Regions from separate parts of the Bacillus vallismortis genome, predicted to be linked through region 1. Evidence: a T-box and tRNA genes for the amino acid it is inferred to sense, from the RefSeq annotation. Region 1 holds a T-box; the other holds one or more tRNA genes.

Region 1 (7,089 bases):
AACATTGCTGCCGCGTTTAAAAGAAGTGGACCCGGATGCAAAGGTTGAGGTAGGGTGCCAATCTTATTGCGGGCCCGGACGGAAAAAATCATTTGCTTTTGTGAACAATCGCCCGCTGTCAGCTCCGACAGAGGATGAGCTGATTGATAAAGTAAAAAAGAAAATAAAAAAGTAAAAACATATTTTTTCATAGCCTCGGCCTCAGGTCAGGCTTTTTTGCTTCGCAGAATGTGTGTTTTGTGAAGGTGGAACAAATCGCCGGGCAAATTCAAGGATGTTTTCAAAGAATAGAGTCGATATAATAGAAACACGGCTAAAAAAAAGAGGGAATGACGATGGCGTATCCAAATGGAAAATTATCAGAAGAAAAAGTGTTTAAAGATCCGGTGCACCGCTATGTTCATGTTCGGGACAAGCTGATATGGGATTTGATCGGTACCCGTGAATTTCAGCGTCTCCGCAGAATTAAGCAGCTCGGCACGACGTATTTGACGTTCCACGGCGCTGAGCACAGCCGGTTTAACCATTCTCTCGGTGTCTATGAAATTGTCAGGAGAATGGTCGATGATGTCTTTAAAGGCCGCCCTGAATGGGATGACAGTGAGCGCGAACTCTGTTTGGCCGCGGCGCTGCTTCATGATCTCGGGCACGGACCGTTCTCACATTCATTTGAAAAAGTCTTTCACCTTGACCACGAAGATTTTACAAGGGAAATCATTTTGGGGGACACAGAGGTCAATCAGGTGCTCAGAAAGGTGAGCCCGCGTTTCCCGCAGGATGTTGCTGAAGTCATTGCCAAAACATATAAAAACAAGCAAGTGGTCAGCCTGATTTCGAGTCAAATTGACGCGGACCGCATGGATTACCTGCAGCGCGACGCTTATTATACAGGCGTCAGTTACGGCCATTTTGATATGGAGCGGATTCTTCGCGTGATGCGCCCGCGCGAGGATCAGATCGTCATTAAAGAAAGCGGGATGCACGCTGTCGAAGACTATATCATGAGCCGCTACCAAATGTACTGGCAGGTATATTTCCATCCAGTGACAAGAAGCGCGGAGGTTATACTAACGAAGATTCTTCACAGAGCGAAGCAGCTTCATGATGAAGGCTATGTCTTCACTCACGCTCCGGTTCATTTCTATTCTATTTTTGAAGGGAAATTGATACTGGAGGATTATGTGAAGCTGGATGAATCTATTATTTTGTATTACTTCCAGGCCTGGGAGGATGAAGAGGACGCGATTTTATCCGATTTGTGCCGCAGATTCATTAACCGCCAGCTGTTCCAATACGTTGAATTCAATCCGAATGAAGAAATGTCGGCTTATTTTGAGCTGACTTCATTGTTCAAAGAGGCGGGAATCGATCCGAGCTATTATTTGGTCGTTGATTCTTCTTCTGATCTGCCATACGATTTTTACCGTCCGGGAGAGGAAGAGGAGCGTCTGCCGATCCATCTCTTGACGCAAAACGGCCAAATTAAAGAACTGTCCAGACAGTCGGCTATTGTGGAATCCATCTCCGGGAAACGGCGGACGGACCACAAGCTGTACTATCCGAAGGACTTGATTTGTGACGGCTCTGAATACCCGGAAGCGAAAATGAAAATCCGGCAGCTGCTGGGACTGACATAGAAATTGGAAAGAAGGAAAAAGGAGATGTCGGGAATTTGTTGAAAGAACATGCAAAACTGATGAAGGTGTTCTCGGATTCTGGAGAAATCATCGGGCGGAAGAAGCTGCAGAAAATGATTTATATCGCCAAGAAAATGCAGTTTCCTTTCTATGAGAAATATGATTTTCACTTTTATGGACCGTATTCAGAAGAACTGACGCTCCAGATTGAAGAGCTGTGCAACCTTGGATTTCTGGATGAGGTGAAGGAAAAAAAGGGCGGCTACTTTCAATACCGTTATTCACTGACCGAGACAGGCTCCGCATTTTTAGACCATGCAGATTTGGATATGCCAGACATTAAGGGCTATATCGACAGTGTGAACAGCCGTTCATCGCGGTTTTTAGAGCTGGTTTCCACGATCCTTTACTTTGACGGGCTTGAGGCCGAGGAAAAGAAAGAAAAAGTCTTTACAATCAAAAGCAAGCAAAAATATACGAATGAAGAATATGACGAAGCGCTTCAATACATAGAGGAATTGAAGCAGATTTGTTAACCATACAGAGCATCTTTTGCTTTTTTTAACAAAAAAGATTGCTGTTTTAAAAAATTTATTGTAAAATATATGAAATCATTTAACAATCAGTAATGTATACAGGCACTGATAAGGACATGAGATGCTTTTTACGGTTTCCAGAGAGGGAAGAACAGCTGAGATCTTCCTAACGCAGGGAAAGCAGCTTACCGCCTTTGAGCCGTATCGGGGAACTAAAGTATCCGATACCGTCATGCTGCGTTAAAGCACCTTAAAGCCGATACACCATGTGTGTGATCGGGAATTTGGGTGGAACCACGGATCATAAACACATTCGTCCCTTGTAGAGGGATGGATGTGTTTTTTTTATGAGTTGAATACATGCGAAGAAAAGGATACGAATGATATTTACGGTTTTCAGAGAGGGAAGGAAAGGTGAGAGCTTCCCAGCTTAGGAATATCGTTTACCGCCTTGGAGCAGCATTGGGGAACTGAAGTATCCAATGCCGTCTATGCTGCGTTACAGCACCGAGCCGATAAACATAGCGTTTGTCGGGAATTTGGGTGGAACCACGGATCATAAACACATTCGTCCCTTGTATAGGGATGGATGTGTTTTTTTTATGAATTGAATACATGCGAAGAAAAGGACACGAATGGTCGTTACGGTTTTCAGAGAGGGAAGGAAAGGTGAGAGCTTCCCAGCTTAGGATGATCATTTACCGCCTTGGAGCAGCATTGGGGAACTGAAGTATCCAATGCCGTCTATGCTGCGTTATAGCACCAAGCCGACAACATAGCTTTTGTCGGGAATTTGGGTGGAACCACGGGTGAATCACACACTCGTCCCTTTCAGCGGGACGGGTGTGTTTTTTTATATACAAAAATAATGAAGGAGTGTTTAAAAAATGAATAAACATGTACACATTGAGCTTCCCGACGGACAGGTCAAGGAATACCCGAAAGGCATTGCAGTCAAAGATGTAGCGGGTTTTATCAGCTCCAGCCTGCAAAAGAAGGCGGCTGCGGGGCAGGTCAACGGCAAGCTCGTTGATCTCAGTTTTAAGCTGGAGGAGGATGCCAAGCTTTCGATTATCACCCTTGATTCACAAGAAGGCTTGCAGGTATTCCGCCACACATCAGCGCACATATTGGCTCAAGCTGTGAAACGCCTGTATGGAGAAGTGTCATTGGGGATAGGTCCAGTGATTGAAGACGGCTTCTACTATGACATGAAGCTGGAGCACAGTTTGACATCAGGAGACTTAGAAGCCATCGAAAAAGAAATGAAGAACATTATGAATGAGAACCATGAGATCAAACGAATTGAGGTTTCTTACGAAGAGGCAGAAGAGCTGTTTGCCAAAAAAGGCGAGCCGTTTAAACTGGAGATTTTGAAGGATCTTCCGCGCGGAGCGGATATCACGCTGTACCAGCAGGGAGAATTTGTTGACCTGTGCCGCGGGCCGCACCTTCCTTCTACAGGAATGATCAAGGCGTTCAAACTGACAAGAGTATCCGGCGCTTATTGGCGCGGAGACAGCGAAAATGAAGTCCTGCAACGGGTGTGCGGGGTTGCGTTTCCCAAGAAAAAAGAGCTCGATGCGCATCTGCATATGCTGGAAGAAGCGGCAAAACGAGACCACCGCAAGCTGGGCAAACAACTAGGGCTGTTTATGTTTTCTGAAGAAGCACCGGGCATGCCGTTTTATTTGCCGAAAGGGCAGGTTGTCCGTAATGAGCTGGAACGCTTCTCGCGTGAGCTGCAAACAAAGGCCGGCTATGATGAGGTGCGTACGCCGTTTATGATGAATCAGCGGTTATGGGAGCAGTCTGGCCACTGGGATCATTATCGCGACAATATGTATTTTTCAGAAGTGGATGAGACAAAATTCGCCATGAAGCCGATGAATTGTCCCGGCCATATGCTCATCTTTAAAAACAGCCTTTATTCTTATCGGGATCTGCCGATTCGCATGGCGGAATTCGGCCAGGTGCATCGCCATGAATACAGCGGTGCTTTAAATGGAATGCTTCGCGTTCGGACATTCTGCCAGGATGACGCGCATATCTTCGTTCGTGAGGATCAAATTGAGAGCGAGATCAAAGAAGCGATTGGGCTGATTGACGAGGTATATCGCACTTTTGGTTTTGAGTATTCGGTTGAGCTTTCGACTCGCCCGGAGGATTCTTTAGGCGATGACAGCCTTTGGGAATCATCGGAACGCGCCTTAGCACACGTCCTTGAGAAGCTTGGCCTCCCTTATGAAATCAACGAAGGTGACGGGGCGTTTTACGGGCCGAAAATCGATTTTCACATCAAAGATGCCCTGAAACGAAGCCACCAATGCGCGACCATTCAGCTTGATTTTCAAATGCCGGAAAAATTTGGTTTAACATATATCAATGAACACAATGAAAAGGTTCGGCCCGTCGTCATTCACAGAGCGGTATTCGGCTCGATCGACCGTTTCTTCGGCATTTTGATCGAGCATTTCGGCGGGGCTTTCCCAGTCTGGCTCGCACCGGTCCAGGCACAGATCATACCGGTTTCGCACGTTCACTTGGACTATTGCAGAAAGGTGCAGGCAGAGCTGAAGCAGCTGGGAATACGAGCTGGCATTGATGAGCGCAATGAGAAACTTGGATACAAAATCAGAGAGTCCCAGATGCAGAAAATCCCGTACGTGCTTGTGCTTGGAGATCATGAAGAGCAGCATGATGCGGTAAACGTCCGCCAATTCGGGCATCAGGAGAGTGAACACGCCCCTTTTCAGACATTTAAAGATAAGCTTGTCAAACAGGTGAAAAATCGAGGCATGTAGGAGAAAAGCTGCGGATTCTCATTTTGCTTTTTTGACTTTCCCTATTCGGAATCAGTAAAATAATAAGTAAATCAAATCGTTCGTATGTTTTGAATGCATCTCGAAATGGGGAAATTGACATGGACCATGACAAACTGGAAGCAAATTTGCTGGATCACGCACTTACAAAATACTTGAAAACCACCAAGCAATTAGATGAAGCGACCGTTCCGAAACACGTAAATAATGTAAGAGGATTTATTCTGCGGATCATATACAGACATGGGAGCTGCACCATAAAGGATATACTAAAGGAAGTCACATTGTCTCCTTCTGCCACAACCACCGCTCTCAATCATTTAGAGCAGGAGGGGTTTATTGAGCGATCGAGAAATAACAATGACCGCCGCACTGTATGGATTACGCTTTCTGATTTGGGCCGGGGAGCGGCTCAGCAAATGATCGAAAACCGCCAGCAGCTGATTGACGGCATGTTTGAACGTTTAACAGCCGAAGAGAAACAGTCGTTATTATCAATTATTGAGAAGCTGACCCAATAGGGATAGAAAAAGCCGGTGTGCGAAACGCCGGCTTTATAGAGACTATTCCATATCGCTCAGGCGTTTGCCCGCGACGGCATAATGGTCTTTTCTCATTTCTTCTATAAATACAACAATTTTTTCTTCAGAAGCACCGGTTGTTTCCTTTACGGCTTCTGTTACTTTCTCGACAAGGTTGCGTTTTTGCTCGTCTGTACGGCCTTCGAGCATTTTGACGGTTACGTATGGCATGGGTGTTGAATCCTCCTTTATCTCGTTTCCTCTCTTTAGAAAAAGAGGCTTCTTATAGTATACTGAATAAAGTAAATTCTTGCATTTTTAGAAAGAGGGATATCTCACTTGGACCGTTTTTTTTATTATCCGTTATCTTTAATGCCATACCTCGTCATCACGTTAATTGTGTCGTTTACGGTGCATGAGCTTGCCCATGCTTATGTCGCTTACAAGTTCGGTGATGATACGGCGAAAAAACAAGGAAGACTGACGCTCAATCCCATTAAACACCTTGATCCGTTAGGAACCATTTTGATACTGGTGGCCGGCTTCGGATGGGCGCGTCCTATTCCCGTCAATCGCCGCTTCTTTAAGAAACCTCGGCTTGCCGGCGTGCTCGTATCAATCGCCGGACCCGTCAGTAACCTGATTCTTGCGTTTATCGGTTTCTTTTTGTTAGTGTTGATGCATGCATACGGAATGGAGCAGCTTGCGGCATTCAGCACTGGACTTGATCAGTTCTTTTCGATTTGGATTCAGCTGAATCTTGTTTTGTTTTTATTCAATCTGCTGCCGCTGCCGCCGCTCGATGGCTATCGAATCATTGAAGATCTCGTTCCGCCGGGGGTGCGTGCCAAGATGACGCAGGCGGAGAGCTACGGCTTTATTGTCTTTTTGGTTCTGTTTGTGACACCGCTCGGATCTTACGTGCTTTGGCCGATGCTCAATGCCGGAAGAGATCAGATTTTACAGCTGTTTTCAGCGATATTTCAACCGCTTTTGTAGGAGGTAGAACTCATGGAAGAAAAAAAGAAAAAATCAATCGGGTTTAATATTATCAAAAGTGATCCGACAGACGGACACGGCGGTTTCGGCGTAGGAGCGCTCAGCCTCGATAACATTTCCCCCGTATTCGTCGATGTAGAGGAAAAAGAAGCGTTCGTTGATATCGGCGCCATGCACGCCCGCAGCACCGTTGAAAAAGGAATTAAATTTCTGCCGAACAAAGAAGAAGTTCCGAACGGCAAACCATACTGGCTTGTCTGGGTGACGATTGACAGAAGAGAAGAGGGGCCTTATTACGCTGGTGTGACAGCCTGTGAACTGACGGTTGACAGAAGCATCAGAAGAGGCTACAAATCGCTGCCTGAGCATGTGAATCTGATGGATAAATCCATGAAACGGAACATTATCATTGATAAAATGGACGACAGCTCGAAGCGTGTGCTCGGCGAGTTTCTGAAAAATCATGATCAGGGACTATGGGATCGGTCACCAGATGAATTAAAAAAAGGCCTTTTTCCGGAAGATAATTAGTTTGTGAACGTTCTGTGAACTTTTAGAAAATTTGTACTATTTT
Region 2 (7,089 bases), 600 kb from region 1:
AGAAGACCGTCTGTAATAGCATCAGAAATGAAGCCGCCTAAAGGCATAAATACGACATATGTTACGATTCCGGTGATTAACAGTGAAACGGTTGGGGTGACAATGATATCAAGTGATTGAGGAATAAAACGGCGGATACTTTGTTCAGTGTAAGCAATGAATATGGCTGCGAAAAGAACTCCGATCAGACCTCCCCTGCCCGGAAGAAGCTGTTCTCCGAATAAACTGATCTTTGCGATCTCCGGATTCATAATCAAGATCCCTGCCAGAGCTCCAAGAGCGGGTGTCCCGCCAAATTCTTTCGATGCGTTAATGCCGACAAGAATGCCGAGATAAGTGAACAACCCTGAGCCGATGACTGTCAGGATAACAGCGACTTGTGATTCTGCAGAGAGCCAGCCGGCTTGAATGATTGCCTTGGTAATCCCGGTAATTAAACCGGAAGCGACGAGTGCGGGAATAAGAGGGATGAAGATGCTGGCCATTTTACGTAAGAAACGTTTAAAAGGAGTGGCGTTTTTTCGGTTTATGTCGGCTTTCTTTTTGGCTGCTGCATCTTTGACGTCCACACCTTCTCCAGCTGACACGAGCTTCGAGAAAGCGGCTGAGACATGATTGACGACTCCGGTTCCGAGAATGATTTGTAAGGTTTCAGCTTCAACGACACCCAATACGCCGTCAAGCTCTCTTAAAGCATGGGCATCTGCTTTGCTTTTGTCGTAAGGCGTAATACGCAGACGCGTCATGCAATGCGTATACGAGGAAATATTGCCCGTTCCTCCGCATAGCTCAAGGATTTTCTTTGCGAGATGATGGTAGTTCTTTTCTTTGCTCATCAAAACCCCTCCTCTTCTAGCTGCCTTATTTTTTTCTCAAAGATTGTATGGCTGCTCTTGTTTTATCGATATAGCCGGTTGTTTCTTCGTACCGCTCAGCCGCCATGCCTAAAAACAAAACATCAATCATAAAAAGCTGGGCGAGGCGGGAGGAAGTGGCTGCACTTCGAATCAGGGCTTCGTTGGAATATGCTGTGTGCAATGGGACATCAGCCAGCGCGGAGACGGATGTCTGACTGAATTGTGTGAGGCTGATCGTTTTGATGCCTTTTTTCTTAGCCATCGTGAGCAATTCAATGATTTCCTGGGTCTCTCCTGAAAACGAAATGGCGAATGCGATATCATCCTTATCTGCATTTGCGATTAATGATGCCACAAGGTGAGTGTCTGTGAACGCGGTTGCTTGTTTATGAATCCGAAGCCACTTTTGCTGGGCGTCCTTAGCGACAATGCCGGAAGCCCCGAGGCCGATAAAATGCACGGTATGAGCTTTGAGAAGCAGAGACACCGCTTGTTCCAGCTTTTTGTAGTCCATCAGGTCTGAAGTATCCTGAATGGCCTGGATGGCATTGCCGGCCGCTTTTTCAGAAATGGAGGACAGCGGTTCGTGGGGCGAAATGTCCCGGTAGCCTTGAGTAGCAGGCTTTGCCAGATCGCCTGCCACTCTCATTTTTAAATCTTGAAAGCCCTTTAGTCCGAGTGATTTGCAGAGCCTGATGACGGCAGCGTCACTTGAATTGGCTAAGACGCTGATTTCGCTGACAGTGCTTTCGATTGCTTTGTGGGGATGAGTTAGGATGTAATCCGCAAGTTTACGCTCCGATGGAGGGAGCTTGTGCTTCATTGATTGGATGATCGCTATACCGCCTGTTGCCATGCTCGTTCTCTCCTTATCCTGAATGGTGATTTTCGATAGCTTTGTCTATAAAACCGTTTGCTTCATCTAGTAATATTTTAGCTTGCTCCTGATCTGTGCTTGTTTTGAGCATGACGATTGCCGTTTTGACGTGATGATCGGCTTGTTCCAGAGTTTGTCTGGCTGTGTCGTATGAAGCATTTGTAAGGCTTTGGATGATGCTGATGGCGCGTTCTTTTAGTTTTTTGTTGCTGACGTTGACGTCTACCATCAAGTTTTCGTAAACCTTGCCGATTTTGACCATGACAGCGGTGGATATCATGTTTAGAATCATTTTATGAGCAGATGCGGCTTTCATACGTGTTGATCCGGTTATAGCCTCAGGTCCGACGACAACCTCAATGCTGTGATCAGCTTCCTTGCTGATGGCGGAATTTTCATTACTGGTAAGGGCGATGGTATGTGCTCCGACTTTACGGGCGTATGTGAGGGCGCCTGCGGCATAAGGTGTGCGGCCGCTTGCTGCGATGGCAATGACGGTATCGTTTGATGTAAGCTGTATGTTTTTTAAATCTTCGGCTCCTGCTTCTTCACTGTCTTCAATGCCCTCTGCTGCCTGCAAAAATGCTTCGGAGCCTCCAGCCATGATTCCAATGACCTGATCTGGGCTTACGCTAAAGGTGGGAGGACATTCAACAGCATCCATGACACCGAGTCTGCCGCTTGTGCCGGCGCCTGTGTATATGAGCCGGGCCCCATTTTGAAACGAGTCGCAGGCGCAGTCTACAGCTGTTTTGATTTTGGGGAGAACCTGCTGAACGGCGGCTGCGACTTTCAAATCTTCGTTGTTGATCATTTTGAGGATGCCGAGTGTGTTTGCTTTATGGATGTCAGCTGTTTGGCTATTGCGTGATTCCGTTGTGAGACGGTGAAGGTTTAATGGTTCTGACATGAGGATGCCCCCTGTTTCAATATAATGTATTTCAATATTCAGTATATTCATTTCTGTCATTGTATTTCAACTCTGTTTTTTATTTTTGAAATTTTATTTCATCTGAGACTATAAGAAATAATGAAGAATCAGCTGTTCTCCTAGCGGCCCGATTCTCCTCCTTCCTTTATCCAGGAATCCGCTTTTCATGTAAAGTTGTTTTGCGCGTGTGTTTAGGTAATTGACGGCCAAAATGATTTCATCACACCATGGAAAATAACCGCTCACAAACGAGGGTAGCTGAAGCATTGCTTTTTTTGCATAGCCTTTTCCATGATGTGCAGCGTTTACTGACAGGGAACTGAGCAGTAAAGCAAATGGATTGTTAGTATAGGGAGCAAGCGTTTCTTTTGACGTATATAGAATGAAAAAGCCGACCGGCAGATCGTTTTTTAGAATGACAACCGGATATCGGTCTTTTACGCCTAAGGTCTGAGTCAGCACCTCTTTGGGAAGAGAGGTAAAGCGTTTGTCATCGTTGTTTAACGTGAATGATTGAAGTTCCTGCAAATGTTCAGGTTTATAGAATGATAAAGATATGTCTAGAGTCATGTAGCGGCCTCCTTACAATATGTCGTCTAGCTGATTTTCTGAAATGACGCGGTAGCCTGCTTGTATTAATAGTGCGGCGGTCACTCCCCTGCCGGCGATTTTTCTGCCAGAGAATGTGCCATTATAAATAAAATTGCTTCCGCATGACGGACTGTTTTCTTTTAATATGACGGCAGAAGCATTGATTTCTCTTGCGTAAGCTAATGTTTTAGCGGCGCCTTTCATATATAATTCTGTTACATCTTCTCCTGAAGCCGTCATGATTTTCGCGGTTCCATTGAGTACATCCTCGCCAGTGCCTCCGATGATTTCTGCAGGCTCACGGGGCGTGCAGAAGCCGCCGAGAAGCTCAGGGCAAGCCATGACTGCTTTCTTTTCATCGACTAGTTTTCTGATTTTCTCTGATGCGGCGTGAGAGCCGTTGTATCTGCATTCAATGCCGCCAAGACAAGAACTGACTAGAATCATTTTGGTTACTCCTCCCTCGGATTCGCTTATTTCTATCATAAAATAAATGACTAATGTTGGTAGGCTTTTTCACTTAAAAAAGGGGTTAAAAAGTTTGAAAATAAAAAATTCAATTTTTCTCTTTACAAATGGAGGTCAACCTGTATATAATAACTTTTGTCAGCTCGACGAGAACACAAACGGCCCGTTGGTCAAGCGGTTAAGACACCGCCCTTTCACGGCGGTAACACGGGTTCGAATCCCGTACGGGTCACCATTTGGAGGATTAGCTCAGCTGGGAGAGCATCTGCCTTACAAGCAGAGGGTCGGCGGTTCGAGCCCGTCATCCTCCACCATCTTGCCGGTGTAGCTCAATTGGTAGAGCAACTGACTTGTAATCAGTAGGTTGGGGGTTCAAGTCCTCTTGCCGGCACTGTTTTTTCAAAATTTTATGTGGAGGGGTAGCGAAGTGGCTAAACGCGGCGGACTGTAAATCCGCTCCCTCAGGGTTCGGCAGTTCGAATCTGCCCCCCTCCACCATTATTGGGCTATAGCCAAGCGGTAAGGCAACGGACTTTGACTCCGTCATGCGTTGGTTCGAATCCAGCTAGCCCAGTCACAGACACCTTTGACCAAAAGGTGTCTTTTTTCTTTTGTGATGATTATTCCAACTTCTAACTGTTCAGTCTGTATAATAATTTTAATCATATGTTAAGGTAGTTTATTGGCGAATTACCATCTACACCCTGCCAAAAATTTGTTAAACTTATTTTATAAAAAATTGAAACCTTTTCAAACGAAGCTCGTATACATACAGACCGGTGAAGGCAGAGGTTAGATAAATATGGAAATGATGATTAAAAAGAGAATTAAGCAAGTCAAAAAAGGCGACCAAAATGCATTTGCGGACATCGTTGATATTTACAAGGATAAAATTTATCAGCTTTGCTACCGTATGCTCGGCAATGTGCATGAGGCGGAGGATATTGCACAGGAGGCTTTCATCAGGGCGTACGTTAATATCGACAGTTTTGATACGAACCGGAAATTTTCAACTTGGCTTTATCGAATTGCGACCAATTTGACGATTGACCGCATTCGCAAAAAGAAGCCGGATTATTACCTCGATGCAGAGGTGGCTGGTACGGAAGGCTTGACCATGTATTCACAAATCGCCGCAGACGGAGTTTTGCCAGAAGATGCAATAGTGTCGCTGGAGCTATCAAACACGATTCAACAGAAAATTTTAAAGCTTCCTGACAAATACAGAACAGTAATCGTATTAAAGTATATTGACGAACTCTCATTAATTGAAATCGGCGAGATTCTGAACATTCCTGTGGGGACTGTGAAAACGCGGATTCACAGAGGGAGAGAGGCTCTTCGAAAACAATTAAGGGATCTTTAAGTGGGGTGATGAAATGAGCTGTCCTGAACAAATTGTGCAGCTTATGCATATGCATCTTGATGGAGATATCCTTCCGAAAGATGAACGCGTATTAAATGAACATCTTGAGACATGCGAGAAATGCAGAAAGCATTTTTATGAGATGGAAAAATCTATAGCGCTCGTGCGGAGCACATCGCATGTCGAAGCCCCTGCGGATTTTACCGCTAATGTCATGGCGAAATTGCCTAAGGAGAAGAAAAGAGCTTCTGTGAAAAGATGGTTCAGAACCCATCCTGTTATCGCAGCTGCTGCGGTATTCATCATTTTGATGGGCGGGGGGTTTTTAAACAGCTGGCATAATGACCATAACTTCAGCGTGTCCAAGCAGCCGAATCTTGTGGTGCAGAATCATACTGTAATCGTACCTGAAGGTGAGACGGTCAAAGGTGATGTGACTGTCAAAAACGGCAAGCTCATTATTAAAGGCAAAATAGACGGGGATGTAACCGTTGTAAATGGCGAAAAGTATATGGCCTCTGCTGGACAAGTCACCGGTCAGATTGATGAAATCAATCAATTATTCGACTGGACATGGTACAAATTGAAGTCCACGGGGAAAAGTGTACTCAATGCATTAAAACCGAATGACAAAGAGTAAAGCGTGTCGCCGCTTTGCTCTTTTTTTACGGGCTGAAAGAGCTGGCGCATTTCACTTGCCAAATCGAAATGTGGTATAATGGGCTCGCTATGTTAAGTACATATGCGTAACACGTTAAACACAAAATACGAAATGACTGAAATCTTGGAGGACGAGGAAATGGCTTTTGAGGATATCCCTTTTTTGCAGTACCTCGGCAATGCCGTTGATATTCTCCTTGTTTGGTATGTGATATATAAGCTTATTATGGTCATACGCGGCACGAAAGCGGTTCAGCTGTTAAAAGGAATTGTCGTGATCGTGCTTGTTCGTATGGCAAGCCAATATTTGGGCCTCGGTACGCTTCAATGGCTGATGGACCAAGCGATAACATGGGGATTTTTAGCAATCATTATTATTTTTCAGCCTGAGCTGAGAAGAGCGCTTGAGCAGCTTGGCCGCGGCCGCTTTTTCTCAAGGAGCGGCACGCCTGTGGAGGAAGCGCAACAGAAAACGATTGAGGCCATCACAAAGGCGATCAATTATATGGCGAAACGCCGTATAGGAGCCCTGCTGACCATTGAGCGGGACACTGGAATGGGCGATTATATAGAGACTGGCATCCCATTGAATGCCAAAGTCAGCTCCGAGCTGCTGATCAATATTTTTATTCCGAACACTCCGCTGCATGACGGTGCGGTGATTATGAAGAATAATGAAATTGCCGCTGCCGCCTGTTATCTGCCGCTTTCTGAAAGCCCGTTTATTTCAAAAGAACTGGGCACGCGGCATAGAGCGGCTGTCGGCATCAGTGAAGTGACAGACAGTTTGACGATTATTGTGTCGGAAGAGACCGGCGGCGTCAGTGTGGCAAAGAACGGCGACCTTCACAGAGAACTGACTGAAGAAGCGCTGAAAGAAATGCTTGAAGCCGAGTTTAAGAAAAACACCAGAGACACTTCTTCTAACCGCTGGTATTGGAGGGGCAAGAAAAATGGATAAATTCTTAAACAACCGCTGGGCTGTAAAAATCATTGCTCTGCTTTTCGCGCTCTTGCTTTATGTGGCGGTTAACAGCAATCAAGCACCGACTCCGAAAAAACCAGGTGAATCTTTTTTTCCGACATCAACGATTGATGAGGCAACACTGACCGACATTCCGGTTAAAGCGTATTACGATGATGAAAACTACGTCGTGACAGGTGTTCCGCAAACAGTGAATGTCACAATAAAAGGTTCGACAAGCGCCGTGAAAAAGGCCAGACAGACAAAGAACTTTGAAATATATGCCGACATGGAGGACTTGAAAACCGGCACACATAAGGTCGAGCTTAAGGCCAAAAACGTGTCGGATGGACTCACAATCTCGATTAATCCATC

What was found. A T-box is a leader RNA that pairs with one kind of tRNA and senses whether it is charged. The one in region 1 lies ahead of thrS (threonine--tRNA ligase), so its partner is inferred to be a tRNA-Thr.
Region 2: it has a tRNA-Thr gene. The T-box ahead of thrS (threonine--tRNA ligase) is inferred to sense a tRNA for this amino acid. The anticodon was not compared.

Annotation. Positions count from the first base shown of each region.
Region 1 is NZ_CP026362.1:3,923,229-3,930,317, forward strand. It holds gene BV11031_RS20730 (YuzB family protein) at 1-175, shown strand, start outside; gene BV11031_RS20735 (HD domain-containing protein) at 336-1,637, shown strand; gene BV11031_RS20740 (YwgA family protein) at 1,673-2,173, shown strand; T-box leader at 2,270-2,497, shown strand; T-box leader at 2,530-2,752, shown strand; T-box leader at 2,785-3,006, shown strand; gene thrS (threonine--tRNA ligase) at 3,061-4,977, shown strand; gene BV11031_RS20755 (MarR family transcriptional regulator) at 5,097-5,516, shown strand; gene BV11031_RS20760 (2-hydroxymuconate tautomerase) at 5,559-5,747, opposite strand; gene BV11031_RS20765 (site-2 protease family protein) at 5,856-6,515, shown strand; gene BV11031_RS20770 (YwhD family protein) at 6,528-7,046, shown strand.
Region 2 is NZ_CP026362.1:3,322,870-3,329,958, reverse strand. It holds gene BV11031_RS17505 (PTS transporter subunit EIIC) at 1-836, opposite strand, end outside; gene BV11031_RS17500 (MurR/RpiR family transcriptional regulator) at 862-1,713, opposite strand; gene murQ (N-acetylmuramic acid 6-phosphate etherase) at 1,727-2,644, opposite strand; gene BV11031_RS17490 (GNAT family N-acetyltransferase) at 2,753-3,235, opposite strand; gene BV11031_RS17485 (2-thiouracil desulfurase family protein) at 3,248-3,703, opposite strand; tRNA gene BV11031_RS17480 (tRNA-Glu) at 3,885-3,959, shown strand; tRNA gene BV11031_RS17475 (tRNA-Val) at 3,963-4,038, shown strand; tRNA gene BV11031_RS17470 (tRNA-Thr) at 4,043-4,115, shown strand; tRNA gene BV11031_RS17465 (tRNA-Tyr) at 4,138-4,222, shown strand; tRNA gene BV11031_RS17460 (tRNA-Gln) at 4,227-4,298, shown strand; gene sigW (RNA polymerase sigma factor SigW) at 4,527-5,090, shown strand; gene rsiW (anti-sigma-W factor RsiW) at 5,104-5,730, shown strand; gene cdaA (diadenylate cyclase CdaA) at 5,890-6,711, shown strand; gene cdaR (CdaA regulatory protein CdaR) at 6,704-7,089, shown strand, end outside.